One region of the Thalassotalea castellviae genome, then DNA from elsewhere that is predicted to be linked to it. Evidence: predicted binding sites of a transcription regulator. Region 1 holds the regulator's gene; each other region holds the start of a gene.
What was found. Region 1 encodes LexA, which represses DNA repair genes until DNA is damaged. Its sites were predicted from a motif close to TACTGTATNNNNATACAGTA; they were not measured.
Positions count from the first base shown of each region.

Region 2: the regulator LexA is predicted to act here: its motif matches at 3,934-3,953, upstream of RM573_RS16300 (DNA polymerase II).
Region 3: the regulator LexA is predicted to act here: its motif matches at 3,875-3,894, upstream of RM573_RS07610 (YebG family protein).

Region 1 covers NZ_JAVRIF010000005.1:189,372-195,884, forward strand. Annotated here, with positions in the region: gene ctaD (cytochrome c oxidase subunit I) at 1-1,325, opposite strand, end outside; gene coxB (cytochrome c oxidase subunit II) at 1,338-2,834, opposite strand; gene lexA (transcriptional repressor LexA) at 3,392-4,015, opposite strand; gene RM573_RS11025 (GNAT family N-acetyltransferase) at 4,236-5,360, shown strand; gene RM573_RS11030 (DUF938 domain-containing protein) at 5,384-5,995, shown strand; gene RM573_RS11035 (CoA transferase subunit B) at 6,056-6,513, opposite strand, start outside.
Region 2 covers NZ_JAVRIF010000012.1:3,906-10,418, forward strand. Annotated here, with positions in the region: gene RM573_RS16295 (cystathionine beta-lyase) at 99-1,277, opposite strand; gene RM573_RS16300 (DNA polymerase II) at 1,431-3,908, opposite strand; gene dinG (ATP-dependent DNA helicase DinG) at 4,010-6,118, shown strand; gene RM573_RS16310 (MBL fold metallo-hydrolase) at 6,184-6,513, opposite strand, start outside.
Region 3 covers NZ_JAVRIF010000003.1:292,522-299,034, reverse strand. Annotated here, with positions in the region: gene RM573_RS07630 (GGDEF domain-containing protein) at 237-1,193, opposite strand; gene RM573_RS07625 (chemotaxis protein) at 1,193-1,825, opposite strand; gene RM573_RS07620 (response regulator) at 1,822-2,187, opposite strand; gene RM573_RS07615 (M48 family metallopeptidase) at 2,752-3,471, opposite strand; gene RM573_RS07610 (YebG family protein) at 3,491-3,805, opposite strand; gene RM573_RS07605 (DUF3718 domain-containing protein) at 4,242-4,592, shown strand; gene RM573_RS07600 (alpha/beta fold hydrolase) at 4,766-5,482, opposite strand; gene moeA (molybdopterin molybdotransferase MoeA) at 5,543-6,513, opposite strand, start outside.

The sequences.
Region 1 (6,513 bases):
AACAGAATGTTCACTGAAATTAACGAACACCAAAAATGTGCCTTACTCAATCCGTCGTGATACATATGTCCAGTCCATTTAGGTAACCAGTAATAAGCCCCGGCATAGATGGAGAATAATGAACCTGTCACTAATACATAGTGAAAATGAGCTACAACAAAATAGGTATCATGATATTGGAAATCAACCGGTGTTAACGCCAACATCAATCCTGAGAAACCACCAATGGTAAATAAAATAACGAAGGCAATCGAAAATAGCATTGGCACTTCAAACGTCATAGCACCGCGCCACATAGTCGCAACCCAGTTAAAGACTTTCACACCCGTTGGCACCGCAATCAACATAGTACAATACATGAAGAATAGTTCACCGAATAACGGCATGCCGGTGGTGAACATATGGTGAGCCCACACAATAAACGATAAGAAAGCAATTGAAGCTGTGGCATAAACCATTGAGCTATAGCCGAATAAACGTTTACGAGCAAATGTAGGTATGATGGTTGATACAATACCAAATGCCGGCAAGATCATGATGTAAACTTCAGGATGACCAAAGAACCAAAAAATATGCTGGAACATTACTGGATCACCACCACCAGCGGCGTCGAAGAAACTCGTACCAAAATAGGTGTCAGTTAATAGCATAGTTACAACACCAGCTAACACCGGCATTACCGCAATTAATAAATAGGCCGTAATGAAAAATGTCCAAACAAATAATGGCATTTTCATGTAAGTCATACCTGGGGCACGCATATTCATGATGGTTACAATGACGTTAATTGCCCCCATAATCGATGAAACACCCATAATATGTACAGCAAAAACAAAGAATGCGGTACTTCCGTTAGAGTATGTTGTCGAAAGTGGTGCGTAGAACGTCCAACCAAAGTTAGGTGCTCCTGATTCCATAAAGAACGAAGCAATAAGAATGGAAAATGCAAAAGGCAAAATCCAAAAACTCCAGTTGTTCATACGTGGTAAAGCCATATCTGGCGCACCAATCATCATAGGTATCATCCAGTTAGCAAAACCGGTGAAAGCCGGCATAATCGCGCCGAATACCATGATCAAACCGTGAACAGTAGTTAATTGGTTAAAAAAGTCGGGTTCAACAAATTGAAGTCCTGGTTGAAATAACTCAACACGGATCATCATTGCTAATGCACCACCAAATAATAACATGATGAATGCGAACCATAGGTACAAAGTACCAATATCTTTGTGGTTAGTCGTATACAACCAACGTTTTATACCCGTCATTTTGTGATCATGGTGATCATCGTGCTCATGCGAGTCGTGAATAGCTTCTGTAGTCATTATTCTGCCTCCTTACTTAGCACTTGCAGCAATATCTGCGGGTTGAACAACATCACCGGTATTATTACCCCAAGCATTTCGCTCAAAAGTAATGACGGCAGCAATGTCGGTTTTAGACAATTGAGCACCAAAAGCGGCCATACTTGGATTTTTCTTACTGCCATTTACCACCATATCAATGTGTGCATTAACATCACCTGTAGTAATTGGGCTACCGATTAATGATGGAAATGCTGGTGGTAAACCTGCACCAGTAGACTGATGACAAGCTACACAAGCCGTGTTGTAAACTTTCTCGCCTTTAGCCATTAATTCATCAAGTGTATATTCTTTAGATAAGTCTTCTGCGGGTGCAGCAGAAACAGCTTTACTCACTTTCTCAACGACTTTTTCAACAGTAGTCGCAGCTGAAGAAGCAGAACCGCTAGTCGCTGATTTAACATCAGCCGCTTGTACAGTATCACCTGTGTCATTGCCCCAAGCGTTTCGCTCGTAAGTAACAACCGCAGCAATTTCTTTCATGCTAAGTTGTTTGCCATAACCTTGCATACCGGTTCCGGCTTTACCATTGAAAACGATATCTATATGGTCAGCAACACTGCCCGTTGTCGCAACAGGACTGCCTTTAAGCGCTGGAAACGCAGGAGGTAAACCTAAGCCTGTAGGTTGATGACAAGCAGCACAATAAGCCGTGTAAGTAGTTTCACCTAATTGCATTAATTCTTCTTTAGAGAGTGAAGCATTTAAAGAAGCAGCCTCTGCAGCAGCGGCATTAGCGATTAATTCATTTTGTTCATCAATCCAACGGGCGTAGTCTTCTTCCGATTTAACTTCAACGACAATCGGCATAAAACCATGATCTTTACCGCAAAGCTCAGCACATTGGCCTCTATATATTCCTGGCTCAGGTACTATCGCCCATGCTTCGTTGATAAAACCAGGGTTAGCATCTTGTTTAACGGCAAAATCTGGCACCCACCATGAATGAATCACATCATCAGAAGTGATCAAAAAGCGAATTTTTTTATTAACCGGTATCACCAAATGTCTATCAACCTCTAAAAGATAATTTTCACCTTTTGTTTCGCCAACACCATTTTGGTTTTCATATTGTCCACGAGGAGTCGATAAAACAGAGTAAAACTCAATGTCTTGGTCAAAATATTTATAGTGCCATTTCCACTGAGAGCCAGTGACTTGAATAGTGATATCAGAATTATCGTTATTTTCCATGCTAACGAGTGTTTTCGTTGCGGGTACCGCCATGCCGATTAAGATGACAATAGGGATAACTGTCCACAGAATTTCCACCTTGGTACTTTCATGAAAAGTTGCTGGCTTTACCCCCTTTGATTTGCGATGGAACATGATTGACCAAAACATCGCCCCAAAAACCACAACACCAATTGCAGTACAAATATAAAGCGCAAACATATGAAGACCATATACTTCCTGACTTATATCAGTAACACCTTTGGTAAGATTTAACTGTTTATCTGCCCAAGCCATACTAGGAACTAATAGCCCTAGGAATAGCCAACTTAGGTTACGTCTCTTCACTCGACATCTCCTCCACCCTTTCTAAGTTTTAAAATCTTTAATATCATTAAAAAACGAATATCTTGATTTCTTTTAGTTGTTTTTGTTGTTATTTTTTCTGGCTATTTTTTAACCACTTAAAGTGCGCCTTATTATTATTTTTGTTCAATTTCTGTCCTAGAATTACTTAAATCTTGATCTAGGTCAATTCTTAATTTTCTTTAATAAAAGTAAAAACACTAACAATTACAATAGAGTATCAACTCTAAAACGTTAAAAAGTCCATTTTATATAGCCTGACGCCATAGGCTAAAAATCAAGCAATTGCTCTAATAAAATAATATCAGGTAGAAATGAGGGTGAATATTTTTTAATCAAAAAACAATCTAGTTTGAGAATACTAAGATTAAATAAGAATTATTCTTTATAAAAGTTCGGCTAAAGCATGAAAAGTGACAAAAAGTAAAAAATTGCTGACTTTTATTAAAAAGAGGAGAACAAAAGTCAGCAATATGGAAAAGTTAAATTTACATCCAGTCGGCAGAACGAATAACTCCTACAGCTATGCCTTCAACATTAAAATGTTGCGAAGTTAAATCAACTTTTATCGGTGAGAAATCTTCATTTTCAGCGTGAAGATAAACAACATTTCCTTCACGTTTAAATCGTTTTACCGTTACATCTTCATCAATTCGCGCAACAATCACTTGGCCATTTTGCACGTCAGTCGTTTGATGTACCGCTAATAAATCACCATCGAGAATGCCTATATCTTTCATACTTTCGCCATTTACTCGCAATAAATAATCCGCTGCAGGGTGAAATAAATTACCGTCAATTTTATAGTTATCTTCAACATGTTCTTGCGCCAGAATAGGTTCTCCTGCCGCAACACGACCAATTAACGGTAAGCCTTCTTCTTCAGTAAACTGTTCCGCTAAACGAATACCGCGCGACGTGCCAGGTAGCATTTCGATGTAACCTTTTTTAGCGAGTGCTTTTAAATGCTCTTCGGCGGCATTGGCAGATTTAAAACCGAAAAAATCGGCAATTTCAGCGCGCGTGGGTGGCATACCCGTTTGAGAAATATTTTCTTTAATAAGATCAAAAATTTGTTCTTGGCGTGGTGTAAGTGGTCGTAGGTTAGTCATTCGACAATTTCCTGTATATACTGACAGTTATAACTGTTAGTATATACAGGCTGTAAATAAACGCAACCCTGACTAGTCAAGTAAAAAACTTAATCGAGATATCAGACATAATGCTATATAAATGAATGAGATAAAAACCTCTCTATTCGCCATTGGTTATTATATCTGAAAGCAAAATCAGCTATGCTTAGCCAACGTTTCACTTAAAAATACGAGCCACGTGAAAGCAGAATTTCATCATAGTATTAATGATATTGCCAAAAACCAATGGCAAGCCGTAGAAAACTCTTTATGCCCACTGATGCATTATGAATTTTTCAAAGCGCTTGAAGATAGTACGTCTATTTGTATTAAGACTGGTTGGCAGCCTCATCATTTAACCTTATCTACTGATAAAACAATTCAAGCAATTATCCCGTTATATATTAAACAACACTCATGGGGCGAGTATGTGTTTGACTGGGACTGGGCACAAGCTTATCAGCACAATGGTTTAGATTATTATCCCAAGTTAGTCAGCACTATTCCTGTTACCCCCATTCCAAATGACAAGCTCCTAAGCGAAACGGTTGATTATCTGCAAATCATAAAAGTACTGATTGAGTATTGCCAGCAAAATGATATCAATAGCTGGCACTTGTTGTTTATTCCTGAAATTTCTCAAGCTGCTCAAGAAAAGTTACCTGATGACGTATATCTTCGCCATACGGTTCAGTTTCATTGGTTTAATCGTCAATATCAAAGTTTTGACCATTTCCTTTCAACATTTACCGCCAGAAAACGTAAAAACACCTTAAAAGAACGCCGTTCAATTGCTCAACAAGATGTTCAGGTTAAGCGGTTTGTCGGTAAAGACATTACCAAGAAACATTTAGATTACTTCTATTTAACTTACCAATTAACTTATTTAAAAAAAGGTCATCAGCCGCACTTAAGCTATGCTTTTTTTCAACAAATTTTTCAAACGTTACCGGATAATATTTTACTGGTAATCGCGAGTCGAGATGATCAATATATTGCTTGTTCATTGTTCTTTTATGATCATCAGCATTTATATGGTCGTTATTGGGGCTGTAGTGAATCAGTGAAAAATCTTCATTTTGAGCTTTGTTATTATCAAGGCATCGAATTTTGCATTGCTAATAAATTAGCGATGTTTAATCCAGGCACACAAGGTGAGCATAAAATACAACGAGGTTTTGAAGCCGTATTGACCTATTCTTATCATTGGATCAAACATGAACACTTCAAAACGCCGATAAAAAATTACTGCCAACAAGAACGAGTACAACTAAAGCGTTATCAAAAGCAATGTTTAGCGGCATTACCGTTTAAACAAAGCTAACGCGTCAACAAAAGGAAATTAGGATGGAATTAGCATTTTCTCAGGCCTGTGAAAACAACAAGTCTGCCATTTTATCAGTATTAAATCAGGCGTTTAGTACCACAAACAAGGTGCTTGAAATAGGCTCTGGCACGGGTCAACATGCCGTACATTTTGCTGAACATTTACCACAACTAGTTTGGCAAACCAGTGATCTTGCCACCAATCATTTTTCTATCCAGCAAAGAGTCATTAACAGCGGTTTAAACAATATTCGCGCGCCTATTACCCTTGATCTTACTGAAGACTGGTCTTTTACTAACGACAACAGTACCCCTTATTTTGATGGTATTTTTACTGCCAATACCCTGCATATTGTGAGCTGGCCGCTAGTACAACGCTTTTTCACTGGCGTTGGCAATAATTTAGTCAAAGACGGAACCTTATGTATTTACGGACCATTTAACTACCAAGGTAAATTTACTAGCGCAAGTAATCAACAATTTGATACGTGGTTAAAAGAACGTGATCAACTCAGTGGTATTCGTGACTTTGAAGCCATAATTACCTTGGCAAATGCTGCCGGTTTTTCTTTAATCACCGACCACACTATGCCGGCAAATAACCGTTTATTAGTATTTAGAAAATGCGAATAAATAATTAGCAACAAATTAAAAAAAAACGGCACTTTCAACGAACCAAAGTGCCGAACTAGGTTAAACAAGCATTTCTTTTACGTTTTCACTAACAATTAATTCACCTTCCGTCAGCGCTTGAATTTCTTCAATAGAAACCCCTGGCGCATATTCTAATAAATGAAATTTACCTTGATGAATTTCTAAGTAAGCTAAGTCGGTAAGCACCTTTTTAATACAATTTTTACCTGTGAGCGGCAAAGTACAATTGGCGAGTAATTTAGAATCTCCATGCTTTGAAGCATGTGTCATGGTAACAATAATATTATCAGCGCCGGCCACTAAATCCATTGCGCCCCCCATGCCTTTGATTAACTTTCCAGGGATCATATATGAAGCAATGTTGCCATTCACATCCACTTCAAAGGCACCGAGTACCGTTAAATCAACATGGCCACCGCGGATCATGGCAAATGACTCAGCACTTGAAAATACAGACGCTCCGGTTGCCATAGTGACCGTTTGCTTACCGGCATTAA
Region 2 (6,513 bases), on a different contig from region 1:
TGGCAGAAAATTAAGATAAAAGTAGTAAAGAATGTTGAACGAAGGTGCCACTTAGCACCTTACGTATGTAAATCAGTAGAATTGATGAGCAGTTAAGATTATGCGTCTAATACCGCGTTTAATCGTGCAAAACCTTGGCTGAGATCGTCAATTAAGTCATCAACATTTTCTAAACCTATATGTAAACGAATCAAAGGCTGTTCGTAAGGCCATTGGGTAGCCGTTCGGAGTCTACCAACGTTAGTATTCGCGAGAATTAAACTTTCAAATCCTCCCCATGAATAACCCATTTTAAAATGATGCATACCGTCTAACAGTGCATTTACCGAGGCTTGATTTCCCCGTGTTAATACAAAAGAAAATAAACCATTACCGCCGGTAAAATCACGTTTAAAAACCTCATGGCCTGGACAGCTTTCAAACGCAGGATGCAATATCACATCAACTTCGTCTCGAGTAGCAAGCCAGTTCGCTACTTTTAAAGCATTGTCTTGGTGCTGTTTTAATCTCACACCTAAAGTACGAATACCGCGCATCGCCAAATATAAGTCATCAGGAGAAGTACATTGTCCCATTAAATAACTGTTTTCACGCAGTTGCTCCCAATGTTCTTCTGTAGCGATAGCGGTACCCAGCATGACATCAGAATGGCCGACAATATATTTAGTTGCAGCTTGAATGGAAATATCAACACCAAAATCAAATGGCTGAAAATTTACCCCTGCCGACCAGGTATTATCAAGCATGACAATACAATTATGTTGATGAGCCACTTTTGCAATGGCAGGTACGTCTTGCACTTCCATGGTGATAGAACCCGGTGATTCTAAAAATATCACAGAGGTATTTTTTTGAATTAACGATTCAATGTCTGCACCGATTAACGGATCGTAATACGTGGTTTCAACGCCAATATTTTTGAGTATTTTGTCGCAGAAATCTCGCGTTGGTTCATAGGCGGTGTCTACCATTAAGATATGATCACCCGTTTTTACAAAGGATAAAATGGCATTGGTAATAGCAGCAGTGCCTGACGGGTAAATAGCACAACCTGCTCCGCCTTCTAATTCGGTCATCGCATCACTAAAAGCAAAAGAGGTTGATGTTCCGCGACGGCCATAAAAGAGTACTTGATTACCGCGATTAACAGTGGCATGTTTCATTTGTTTAACAGAGTCAAAAACAACTGTTGAAGCACGTTCTACCGGTGGGTTAACTACGCCTCGCGTCCATTTAGATTGTCGACCGGCATTTACAAACTTTGTCTCTTTTTTCATCACATGGGTACTCTTTTTAAGCAGAATATCACTAATTAACAGCAAATTGGTCATGACAAACCACAACCATCTAGCCATCTAAATAGCTATTTATTTTAATGTTATAACGTGAATAGTTATCAGTTGCACGATATTTTTTATAACGATATTTTATTAATTAAATAAATTCATCTGAGCATCGGTAATTTCAGAAAAACTTGTACCGATAAACGGCAAAATAGCATCGGCGACAGTGGCAAGTTGTTTATCTACGTATACTTGATAATCCAGCGGTGCACTAACATAACCTTTTGCTTGCGGACCAACCGTAGTTAAGTAGTACTCTATCCAACCTTTGTTTTGAAATTTTAAAGGTTTATTAGCTTTATTATTTATTTCATCAGCTAATCGAGCGGCTTTAATATGCGGTGGCACGTTTTTCACGTATTGATCTAATTTTCGACGGATGCGTTTACGATAAATAAGTAAGTCATCCATTTCACCATTTTTGGTTTTATTAACAAAATCAATAATATAATTTGTTACTTCTTCGCCATTAAAAACTTTCAAATAAAGCTCTCGTTGAAATTTTTTCGCAAGTTCCGTCCAGTCAGTTCGAACACTTTCCAGACCTTTAAATATTAGCGCTTGTTGGCCATTTTTAATGACTATTCCCGCATAACGTTTTTTTGTTCCTACCTCTAGCCCTCTAATAGTCGGCATAAAGAATTGCGTAAAATGAGTCTCAAATTCAATTTCTAACTGGCTTTCAATATCAAAGTCAGCTTTAAGTTTTGCTTGCCATTTATCATTAATAAAATGTTGTAATACCTCACCTAAACTTTTGCATTCGTCTGGTGTTTTATCGTTGCCAACATGAACGAAAATAGAATCTGTATCGCCATAAATCACTTTATAGCCTTTATCTTCTATCCAGCTTTTAGTAACTTTTAATAACTCATGGCTTCTTTTGGTAATTGAGCCTGATAAACGAGGATCAAAAAATCGGCAAACTGTAGAGCCTAAAATGCCATAGAATGAATTCATAATAATTTTTATCGCTTGGGACAATGCGGCGTTTTGCTCTTTTTTCGCTTTATCACGCTCAAGCCATAATTGGTTAATAATATCGGGGAGAAAATGTTTATCTCTTGAAAACAACGCTCCGTCAAAGCCTTCAATAGCATTGTCAGGATCGTTTAATCCTTCGATCATCCCCATAGGGTCGATATTAAACGAGCGAATTATACTGGGGTACAAGCTTTTAAAATCAAGCACTAAAACATTTTTGTATAAACCGGGGATCGAGTCCATCACATAGCCGCCGGGCGAAACGAGTCCTTGTAAACCATCTCCCATGTTAGGGGCAACATAACCAGCACGGTGTAATTTAGGTAAATATAAATTAGTAAATGCCGCTACTGAGCCGCCTATTCTATCCACGGTTAAACCTGTTAATTGTGCCCGTAGCATGGCAAAGTCGAGTAATTGAGTTTTATTAAAAATCAAGGTGACTAATCGGCAATCTTCTAGGTTATATGCCGCTAACGCTAGCTTATCATGATGAAAATTATCGGTAATTTCTTTGATGCGATTATCAACATCGTCGACTTTTTTCGCTAAGCCTAATAATTCTCGTGCAACGTAATCTAAGGAAAAGCTTGGAAAATTGTATGTAGCGGTTTTTAATAAGTCGATTCCATCTAGAATGATCCTACCATTTACGTCGATAAATTGTTGTTCACTGTTTTGATTTTTACGCCAACGTGGCGCTCGACCATCACGGCCGATCGTAAAGTTTATGCCATACAAATCACATCGTTTTTGTAACAAAGCAAAATCAAACTGAATAACATTCCAACCAATAAAAACATCAGGATCATTGACTTCAATCCACTCAATCAAAGTTTTCAGCAAAGTTTGTTCATCACTTAGCCAAACAATATTCGTCTCAATATCAGAGGCTTGCTTGTCGTTTAGCTTTTTTGACTTAGCAAAAGTATTTGGGGAGCCGATCATCAATACTTTTTTTAACGGTTGATTGTTTAAGTTTTCCGAGTAAAGACCAATAGAGTACAACTCTCCTTTCATCGAGCACTCTATATCAAGGGAAACCATAGATAAGCGAATGGCGTCAAGTGTTTGTTCAGCCGGTATTGCCCGAGATTTATGAACAAGATGAACAGGAAAGCGACTTTTTCGTTGCCCAGCGGTTAACGATTGCTGATCAGCTAAGGTAAAATGTGCGCTGGCGGTAATAAATCGCTCCATTAAGTAGCGATCTTCTGGACGAAAATCGTCTTCATAACATTTTACATCGTGCGTTTTGAGTATCTCTCGCGCACGATAGAATTCTCTCATCGTAGAAAAATAAACAGCGACCACAGGCACTTGCCCAAAGGTTTTAAGCGGAACAGGTTTTATATTTTCGACAATAACGTTATTGTCATTTAACAAATTGCTGGCTTTGCTTTGTTGCCCAGCTTCGACAAAAAATACCGCTTTTTCATGCTTAACCAGAAAATTTCTTACACCATTGTGACTTTTTAACCAGAAAGACAACTCGATACCTTGTTTAGTATCATAGGCTTGGCGCGTTAAAATAAAGCCACTTAAATGAGCAGCGGGTGTGTTTATCGAAGAAATTGTCATGAAAAGGTTCTATTAGTGCCTAATAACCTGTTATTATATACAGCATTGTATGATAAAAATTACTTTATGGATAGTTGGCCAGCGCCTACAACATACTACTTATGTTAACAGATAAGATAAAACAAATAATACGCACGGCTTACAAAACCATTGGGGAAAACCTAGCTAATTTTAATCCTAGAAAACAACAAACGTTTTTAATTGCAGAAATTGCTAAAACCCTAGCGGGTGATTACGATAAATCTCGAAAAATCATTACCATTGAAGCAGGAACCGGCACGGGTAAATCACTTGCCTATTCGTTAGGTGCTATTCCATTAGCTTTATCTCGGCAAAAAACCGTTTGTATTTCCACCGCAACGGTTGCACTGCAAGAGCAATTAGTTGATAAAGATTTGCCTTTTTTAAAAGAGCATTCAGGATTAAATTTTAATTTTAGTTTAGTCAAAGGGCGACAACGCTACGTATGCCAACAAAAATTAGCAGCGGCAGTTAGCCAACATGACAACCCTCAAGCTGGCTTTACCTTTGCCCAAAAACCTAGTGCTATGGATATCAAGTTATTAAGTAATTTACATAACGCACTGAAAAATAACCAATGGCAAGGTGATATTGATTCTTGGGCAGACCCAATCCCTCACTATATTTGGCAACAAATACAATCAGACAAACATAGCTGTTTAAAAACTTTAGCAGAGCATGCACATTGCCCTTTTCATAAAGCAAGAGAAGCGATGGAAACTTGTGAAGTTTTGGTGATAAATCATAGTTTATTACTCGCGGATCTTGAAATTGGTGGTGGCAGAATATTGCCCGCACCAGAAGACGTTTTTTATATTATTGATGAAGCTCATCACTTACCCAAGGTAACGCGTGACCATTCAAGTGCAAGTGTAACTTTAAAGGGATCCCTTGACTGGCTTGAAAAGTTAAAAGAATTATCTGCAAAACTGTCTAAGTTGATAAAATCACAATCAGTGATCAGTCCATCGATAAAACTTAGCGATGATTGCCAAGACTTAATCGGTGAATTGAATAAAGTAGTAAGCTTTATTGATAATAATCAAGCGTTATATTTTGCGGAACAAGTGGACAAAAATAATCGTTTTGCAAGAGAAGATGACAACAGTATTTACCGATTTGAAAATGGCATAATCCCAAAAAACTTAAAAAATTGGGCGGAAGATTTAACCGAACTCAGTAAAAAATGTCTCACTCAAAGTAATAAGCTTTATAACCTGTTAATGGAGTCGGTCAAAGACGGTGATGTACAAATGTATTTAGCCGAGCCAGCTTTAGCTGAATGCGGTTTTATGATCCAACGCTTAGAAAACTTTCATGCTTTGTGGGCCATGTATGCAGTGTCGGATTACGAAAAAGGGGCGCCGATGGCTCGCTGGATGGAAAAAATCAGCTCAAAACGCCAAGACATTTTATTATCGGCATCTCCTATTGAAGTAGGTTTTACCCTAGAAGATAACTTATGGAGTAAGTGTGAAGGTGCCGTGTTATGCTCTGCCACCATTTTAGCGCTAAATTCATTCGACCATTTTCGCCGACAAGTAGGTTTACAAACCAACGACGGCACACAATATCAAAAAGTAGACTCGCCTTTTGATTATCAAAATAACGCTAAACTGCTGGTTCACCCAATGCAAAATGAACCAAGTGCTCATGAATTTACAGATGAATTAATTAAAGAATTACCTGCCATTATCAAGCAAGACAAAGCAACTTTAGTATTGTTTTCTTCTTATTGGCAGATGGAGCAAGTTGCAAAATCATTGAGAGAAGATCACAAACTTAGCATTCAAGTACAAGGTGAGCAGTCTCGCCAACATATTATCGAACAGCATAAAAAGTTATGTGATGACGACAAAGACAGTATAATTTTTGGTACACAAAGTTTTTCTGAAGGTTTAGATTTACCTGGCAAATATTTAACCAATTTAATCATTACTAAGTTACCTTTTTCCGTACCAACCTCGCCTGTAGAACAAGCTCAAGCTGAATATATAACCACTAAAGGCGGTAACCCATTTATGTCAATTTCGGTACCAGAAACGTCAAAAAAATTAGTTCAGGCCACAGGACGTTTACTGCGAAATGAGCAAGACACTGGCACAATCACCATTATGGACACCCGATTAGTGTCTAAACGTTACGGTAAAGACTTGCTTAACTCTTTACCGCCCTATCGACGTAGTTAATTTTTATTATCAGTTTGATTAAAAAGTGCCAATTATACACGCTTAGCCATGTTGCATTGATAGCTCTACTTATCTGGAGTTTGTGAGTGTAACGGCTTAATGTTTCCGGGTATCGAAAAATATTCGCGTCCTGATTGTTGTAATTGCTTTGGCACAGCCATAGGCACATGAACACCAATATTCGTTTTTGCGCCGATAATATTATCCAAAATATCACGCCCCTCAGCTGAGTATAAAAACCAATAGGGAGGAAAATTTACCTCCGTTATTTTTTTTCGCCAAAAGCTTCGGTAGGGTAAATAATGATCATCATCAGGATCAGCATCCCCCATATGCATCACGGTCGTGTATTGACTAGCAGTATCATCAATAGCATGATTTACCGTCACTCGAAA
Region 3 (6,513 bases), on a different contig from region 1:
CCTCTAAAAACGAAAAAAGCCCGTAACCTATGGTCACGGGCTTTGATAAAATACTATATTTTACACGTTAGCCAATGACCGCCATTCCGGTGAAGGTGGTGGTAATAATAATAATGGTGTTACGTGTAAGATTTTTCATGCGGTTAAAATGCCTGAAATGTAATTTTCTGTCAATAGCTATTTGTGAATAAAATTAGATGATTTATGAATAAACGCAGATAAAATCGTATAAATATTTAATCTTCAAGAATAAGTTCTATTTCTTTAGCGGCACAAACTTTATTACGTCCGGTTTCTTTCGCTTCATACAGGGCAATATCTGCATTTGAAATTAAATCTTCATAGCGTTTATCATCAGGATTGATAGTTGCGACACCTACACTTGTAGAAATACGAATACGCTTATCTTGAAATTCAATGACAAGCTCTTCTATGGATCGACATATACGCTCGGCAACATCAACTGCGCCAGCTAAATCTGTCTCAGGTAAAATTGCGGCAAACTCTTCACCACCATAGCGGCCAAACTGATCACATAACCTAAGTAAACTACTTATTTTTTGTGCTGTTTTAATCAAGACTTGATCACCACACTGATGACCATAAGTATCATTAAGTAATTTAAAATGATCTAAATCGAACATAATTAAGGCTAAACCGTGATCATATCGACGAGCACGAGAAAATTCTTTGTCTAGGCACTCTTCCCAATGCTTACGATTAAAAACTTGTGTTAAACCATCAATTCTATTGGCTTTAGCAAGCTCTTCTAAGGTTTTATTTAGTCTCGTCTGATAATGGCAAACATCGGTAACATCTTCGATTAAGATGCAAATATGCGTAATTTCGTTATTGGTTTCTATCGGAAAAAAAGTACAGTTTTGCGCCATAAAATGGCTATCTGTCGTAATGGGTCTGGAATGCGATAATTCAAATAAATGATGGCGTTGTTCCCAAGAACAAAAACTTTGTGTCTTTAATTGAATGACGCTTGACAGTTTTCTTTCAAACCACCTTTTAGGCAGCTCAGGAAAAGCAGTAAAAACATTTTTGCCTACCATATCTTGTAAGTTAAGGTGAGCATGGATCGCGAAAAATCGGTTCCACTCTACAATGTTGTAGTTTAGATCAAGAATTAATACCCCAGTATTTAACTGTTCAGTAATGGTGGTACATAATGGATTATCTGACACTAGTAATCTTCCAATATACGGTCAATTACAGAGGTTATATTGATAATAGCCGATTCTGGTATCAATAAAATCATATCGCAATTAAATGAATAATCCGTGACTTGATAAGTGATCTTAACTTTTAATGCAACGTCCCAATTGAATGAATTATGTTGAATATGATCTGAAATAGACGTTTGGTTAGCGTTGGAATTCGCAGCATCACTAGAAAATAATAGTCGAGGTGCACTATATGACATTTGATTATCAATTTGACTAGCAAAGACATTTAAAAACGTTGTCGTTAATATCGAACTTAAATCAATAATTTGTTCTTCAACCGACAACTCATCTGGCTCGTAACCCAGTAAATCCGCTAAGCGATCAGAGTCTTTTGGCTGATACATTAATAAAGCTTCGCCGCGGATCCCTTCATAACCAAAAAAACCTTGGCTGACTACCGCTACAGACTGTGCTTCAGACTTTAAGGTATCTGATAAATGTTGGGAACTGACCTGTTCGATGCTTGGGACTTTAAGGTAAACAAAAGTATCTAAATAGCGAGCAAGCTGATCACTTGCCTGCCCCATAGCTACATTGATAATTTCTTGTAAACAATCTTGTTGATCGTCATTTAAATTAACGTTGTTCATATAATATCATGTTGTTTTAGATGAGAAGTAAGGACATCTAATTGAACGGGTTTACGCAAAAAAGCTTTCGCGCCAAGCTCTAAAACTTTGTTTTGCATCTCAGGTTGAATATCAGCTGAGATAACAAAAACATTTACATTTAGACCGGCCTCCTTGATACCTTGCAACACACCAACGCCATCAACAACAGGCATAGTAAGATCAAGAAAAAGCACATCTATAGCTTGGTTATTTAAGATTTCTAATGCTTCAACACCATTAGTGGCAAGTTGAACATTTTCAGACAGTGATTCAGGTAAAATTCTTAGTACCTGTTTACGAGCCATATTGGAGTCATCACAAATAAGGACTGACAAACTCATGAAATGGGAATTCCTATTATTATTATTTTCAATGGGGTGTAATTTACCTTAAAAAAGTCAGGCTGTTAACGGCTAAACGCACAATTTATGATTTTTTTTTAAGCAAATGGAACGCACTAACACATATAATAATTTAACGCCTTGATAAATATATAATTAATATTGCTATCTCAATTATTTCCAAGCTTTTATTTTCACCGTCCAGCCCCATTTATCTTGGCAAATTTGGCAACTCATATTTAAAAACCAAATAACACTTTTAAAATAGCTAAGGATAAAATAGCCGAAATTGCATAAATACACGCCATTTTCCAATTATATCGATTTACTTTCATCACAATTCCTCATGTTAATCTTCCAGTCAATTTGTTGACTGAAAGAGCTGTTTATTAATATTTGTATAAAATACAAGCGATTATCATGCCAAGATAAAACAACTGATTGATAACAAAAGAATTATTAAAAAGGTGAAGATAAAAATGACTACTTTAAAAAAATATGGATAGAAATACGCTACATTATCAATAAGTTAAATGAAACATTAGCTGTATTTTACTAGGTGATTTATTGTGTTGGCCATTGAAGATGATTTTGATGGACTTTAAGCCAATGCTTAGCTTCTTTAAAACGAGGAAAAAACGCTTCGACTAATGACCAAAATTGCCGACTATGATTTAAATGCTTTAAATGGCAAAGTTCGTGAACAACTACATAATTTATCACCCAATCAGGTACCATCATCAATAAGTAGTTAAAGTTTAATTGTCCGTAATTGTTGCAACTCCCCCAACGAGCTTTATATTGCCTGACTTTGATATTACTTGGGTATAAATTAAGTTGAGCGCTAAAATATTTAACTTTTTCTGCTATTACTGTCTCAGCACTTTGTTTAAACCAAGCTTCTACAAGCTGTTTAATAACCTTCTGTTGTCGCGTTTTATCGACATTTTTATACCGTTGAGCGAGCGTAATTTGAATACTGTCACCGTGATTTTCGATACAATTTTTGCTAGAAAAAGTAAGTGAAATGTTTTTTCTGAACCCCTCAAACCATAAAAATCCATTTTCACTCAAGACAATTCCTTGATGGTTCAATGCTTGTTCTTTGAGTAGATTATTTTGGGTTAAAAGCTTGGCCTCAAGCCAGGATGACTTTTGAAGAACAAACTGCTGAATATAACTTTCTTTAACATATTGTGGAGCCCTAACGATAACAAGGCCCTGTTTTACCTGTAAGGCAATACTTTTCCGCTTATGACTGCGGATTAACTGATACTCAATCATAAAAGCTATCAGTTAACGACTATGCTGCATCACTTTTACGCTCAGTTTCCTTAGCAGCACTATTATTGTCTTCCACTTTTTGGACTTGTTTTTTTGCGACTTTAGGTTTCTTAGCTTGCAAGGCAATAAGCACTTGTTCCCTATGTTGAGCAATATAAACACTGAGTTCTTCTCGCATATTTTCCGATAATTCTATCGTGGCACTTTCAAATAGTTCAGCAAGACTATCAGCCATATCTAACATCTTGTCATATTCATCTGCGGCTTTCTTATCCATAAATGTTTCTACCTCCACACCTTGTCTTATGACAACAAATCGACTTTCAACGGCCATTGTTTTCCCTTATTTAACGAAAAGCTACTCTGGTAAGTACATCATAAACGAAGCAATGCGCACTACAAGAGCTGTATATAAAAACAGTAGAATATCTTTTTTGGCAAAAAATGCAATATAAATTAACTAAAACATGAAAATTAACCTGTTAACCATCATGCGACGACTGACATATTCCTCATTTAATTTGTGTCATTTTAACGATGAATGTAAATATCCATGACACAACTCCATAAAAACAACTTGCAAACTAGACAGATTTCCCTTTTAAATCATAACAATAGAATCCTCTCCATTAAAATTACACCGTAGATTTTCCTTACATTCATCCAGATAAATCTTGCAACTTTTATTGAAAAAAACGCCACTATTAAGTTGTACATAGCAATTTTGCAAATGTCGTTTTACCACTTTAGATATTTTTAGGAGCGTTATCATGAATAAAATTAAATCAACCATTACAGCGGCCATTACATTGACATTATTAGCAGGCACGAGTTTTACTAGTTCAGCAATGGACAAATATATAGAAGATTCTTTAATTGAAGTTTGTAAAGCATCTACTACCAATAGCATGTTGAAATTTAACAAAACCATGAAATCTTATCGGTTAAATAACAAAGCAGTTGCCAATAAGGTAATGTGCAATGGTGACGATATTACTGATTTTGCTAGAAACCATGGTTCATATAAAGTAGCAGCAAAACTTGAGAAAAGCTTAAACGGGAATGTAAGTATTACGGATGTAGCAGCGCTGAGTAAAATCGACGTAAAATTTGTCGAATAGTCAGAGCAAGAAGCAAAAGTTCCCTATCCCTGATGATGTTTAAGCGACAACGGCAGAGCAATTTGAAGCGAACCTTCTTCAATTGCTTGCTGTTTGCTGAACATAGTCAATGATTAACTTTAACTTCCACGCTGTAATTAAGCACGCTTAACACACTGAATAACAGTAAGTTTTTATGTATGATTAGTTAGATTTCCCATTAACCAATGAGCCAGTGCCTTTGGCTTTTCTAATGGCAACATATGGCCGGCTTGTTCAAAAATAGTTAAGGTCATGTTTTTATCGAGTTGTTGGAAATCCGTCAACGATGATATCGAAACTAAAGGATCATTTTCACCGACACAAAAATATTTTTTCTGATTGAGTAACGCTAGTTGATGAAAAATATTCTCTCGTTTGGTTGTGGCCAATAATTGATGAACGAGTGCCTCTTGCCCCAATGATTTATCCATATTTTCAATCAAAGACACGATATCGTTGCGATGATGTGCACTTTTATCTAATAAAGCTAATATTCGTTTTCGCGCAATACCGGCATAGCCATTCCTTTTGATCCAAGCAACCGCTCGAGCACGCTCTTTCATTTCTCTTTCTGGCAAAGCACATGGCATATTGGCTATCACCAATAGTTTTTCAATCAATTGAGGATATTTTAATAGAAAAGCAGATGCCAAATATCCCCCTAATGAAAATCCTAATAGGACGACTTTTTCATCTGGCAGTTGCTGTTTTATATCATCAAGAATGTCATTGATTGTTGGCTTTTGAACAATAGTTAAAAAGTGAAAATCAAAATGAATGTCACTCAACACTTCCAAGGCTGAAATCATTGGCTGCCATAGGCGTGCATCACACATAGTACCAGGTAATAAATAGAGAGACTGTCGCATAGTCAAAAACCAAACTCATTAAAAATTAAGCCAACAAAAGTTGTCTATAAATAGGTAAAACTATTGTAAGTATTTATCAAACATTTGTACCTTAACCCATTCACCTTGATTCACTTTCCCTTGCTCAGCCGCAAGAACGATATAACAATTGGCTGCAGCCATACTGGTCAATATGCCAGAGCCTTGACTGCCCGTTGAAGTAACTTGTAAATCACCATTTTCATCCTGACTTAGAATACCCCGCTGAAAATCCATTCTCCCTGGTGATTTTTTTAAAACTTGGGTAGTTTTCGCTTTCAATGTTAACGGTTGTTCACGATTAACTTGCTGCATTTTTAATAACGCGGGAAGTGCTAACTGATGAGCAGTGACTAAGGCAGAAACGGGGTTACCTGGTAAACCAAAAAAATATGCCTTAGTAAGCGTGCCAAAAGCAAAAGGTTTTCCGGGTTTCATGGCGATTTTCCAAAATGCTATTTTACCCAAAGCTTCAAGGACCGTTTTGGTATAATCAGCGTCTCCAACAGAAACACCACCAGATGAAATCACCACATCAGCAACATCATCGGCTTTTTTAAAAGCGGTAAAAATACTTGTTTCTACGTCTCCAACAATACCAAAATCAATAATTTCTGCACCGAGTTTAGTCAATAATGATGTTAAGAACTGACTATTGCTTTCGTAAATATCACCATCATTAAGCGACTGTCCTGGTTTTTTTAATTCATCGCCGGTTGAAATTAACGCGACCTTAAGTTTTCTAAAAACCGTTACTTTATCAATACCTAAGGAAGCTAGCACGCCAATGTCGATAGCCGTTAACTCTCGTCCTGTAAGAAAAACAATTTGCTCTTTAGCAATATCTTCTCCCTTACTTCTCACATTATCCGCACGTTTTCTTGCCGATAAAAAAGTAATATTTTCACCATCAACCTGACAATTTTCTTGCATTTCAACGGTATCGCAATCAGCAGGTACTTTAGCGCCAGTCATGATACGTACACATTCACCCGCTTTACATTCACCTGTAA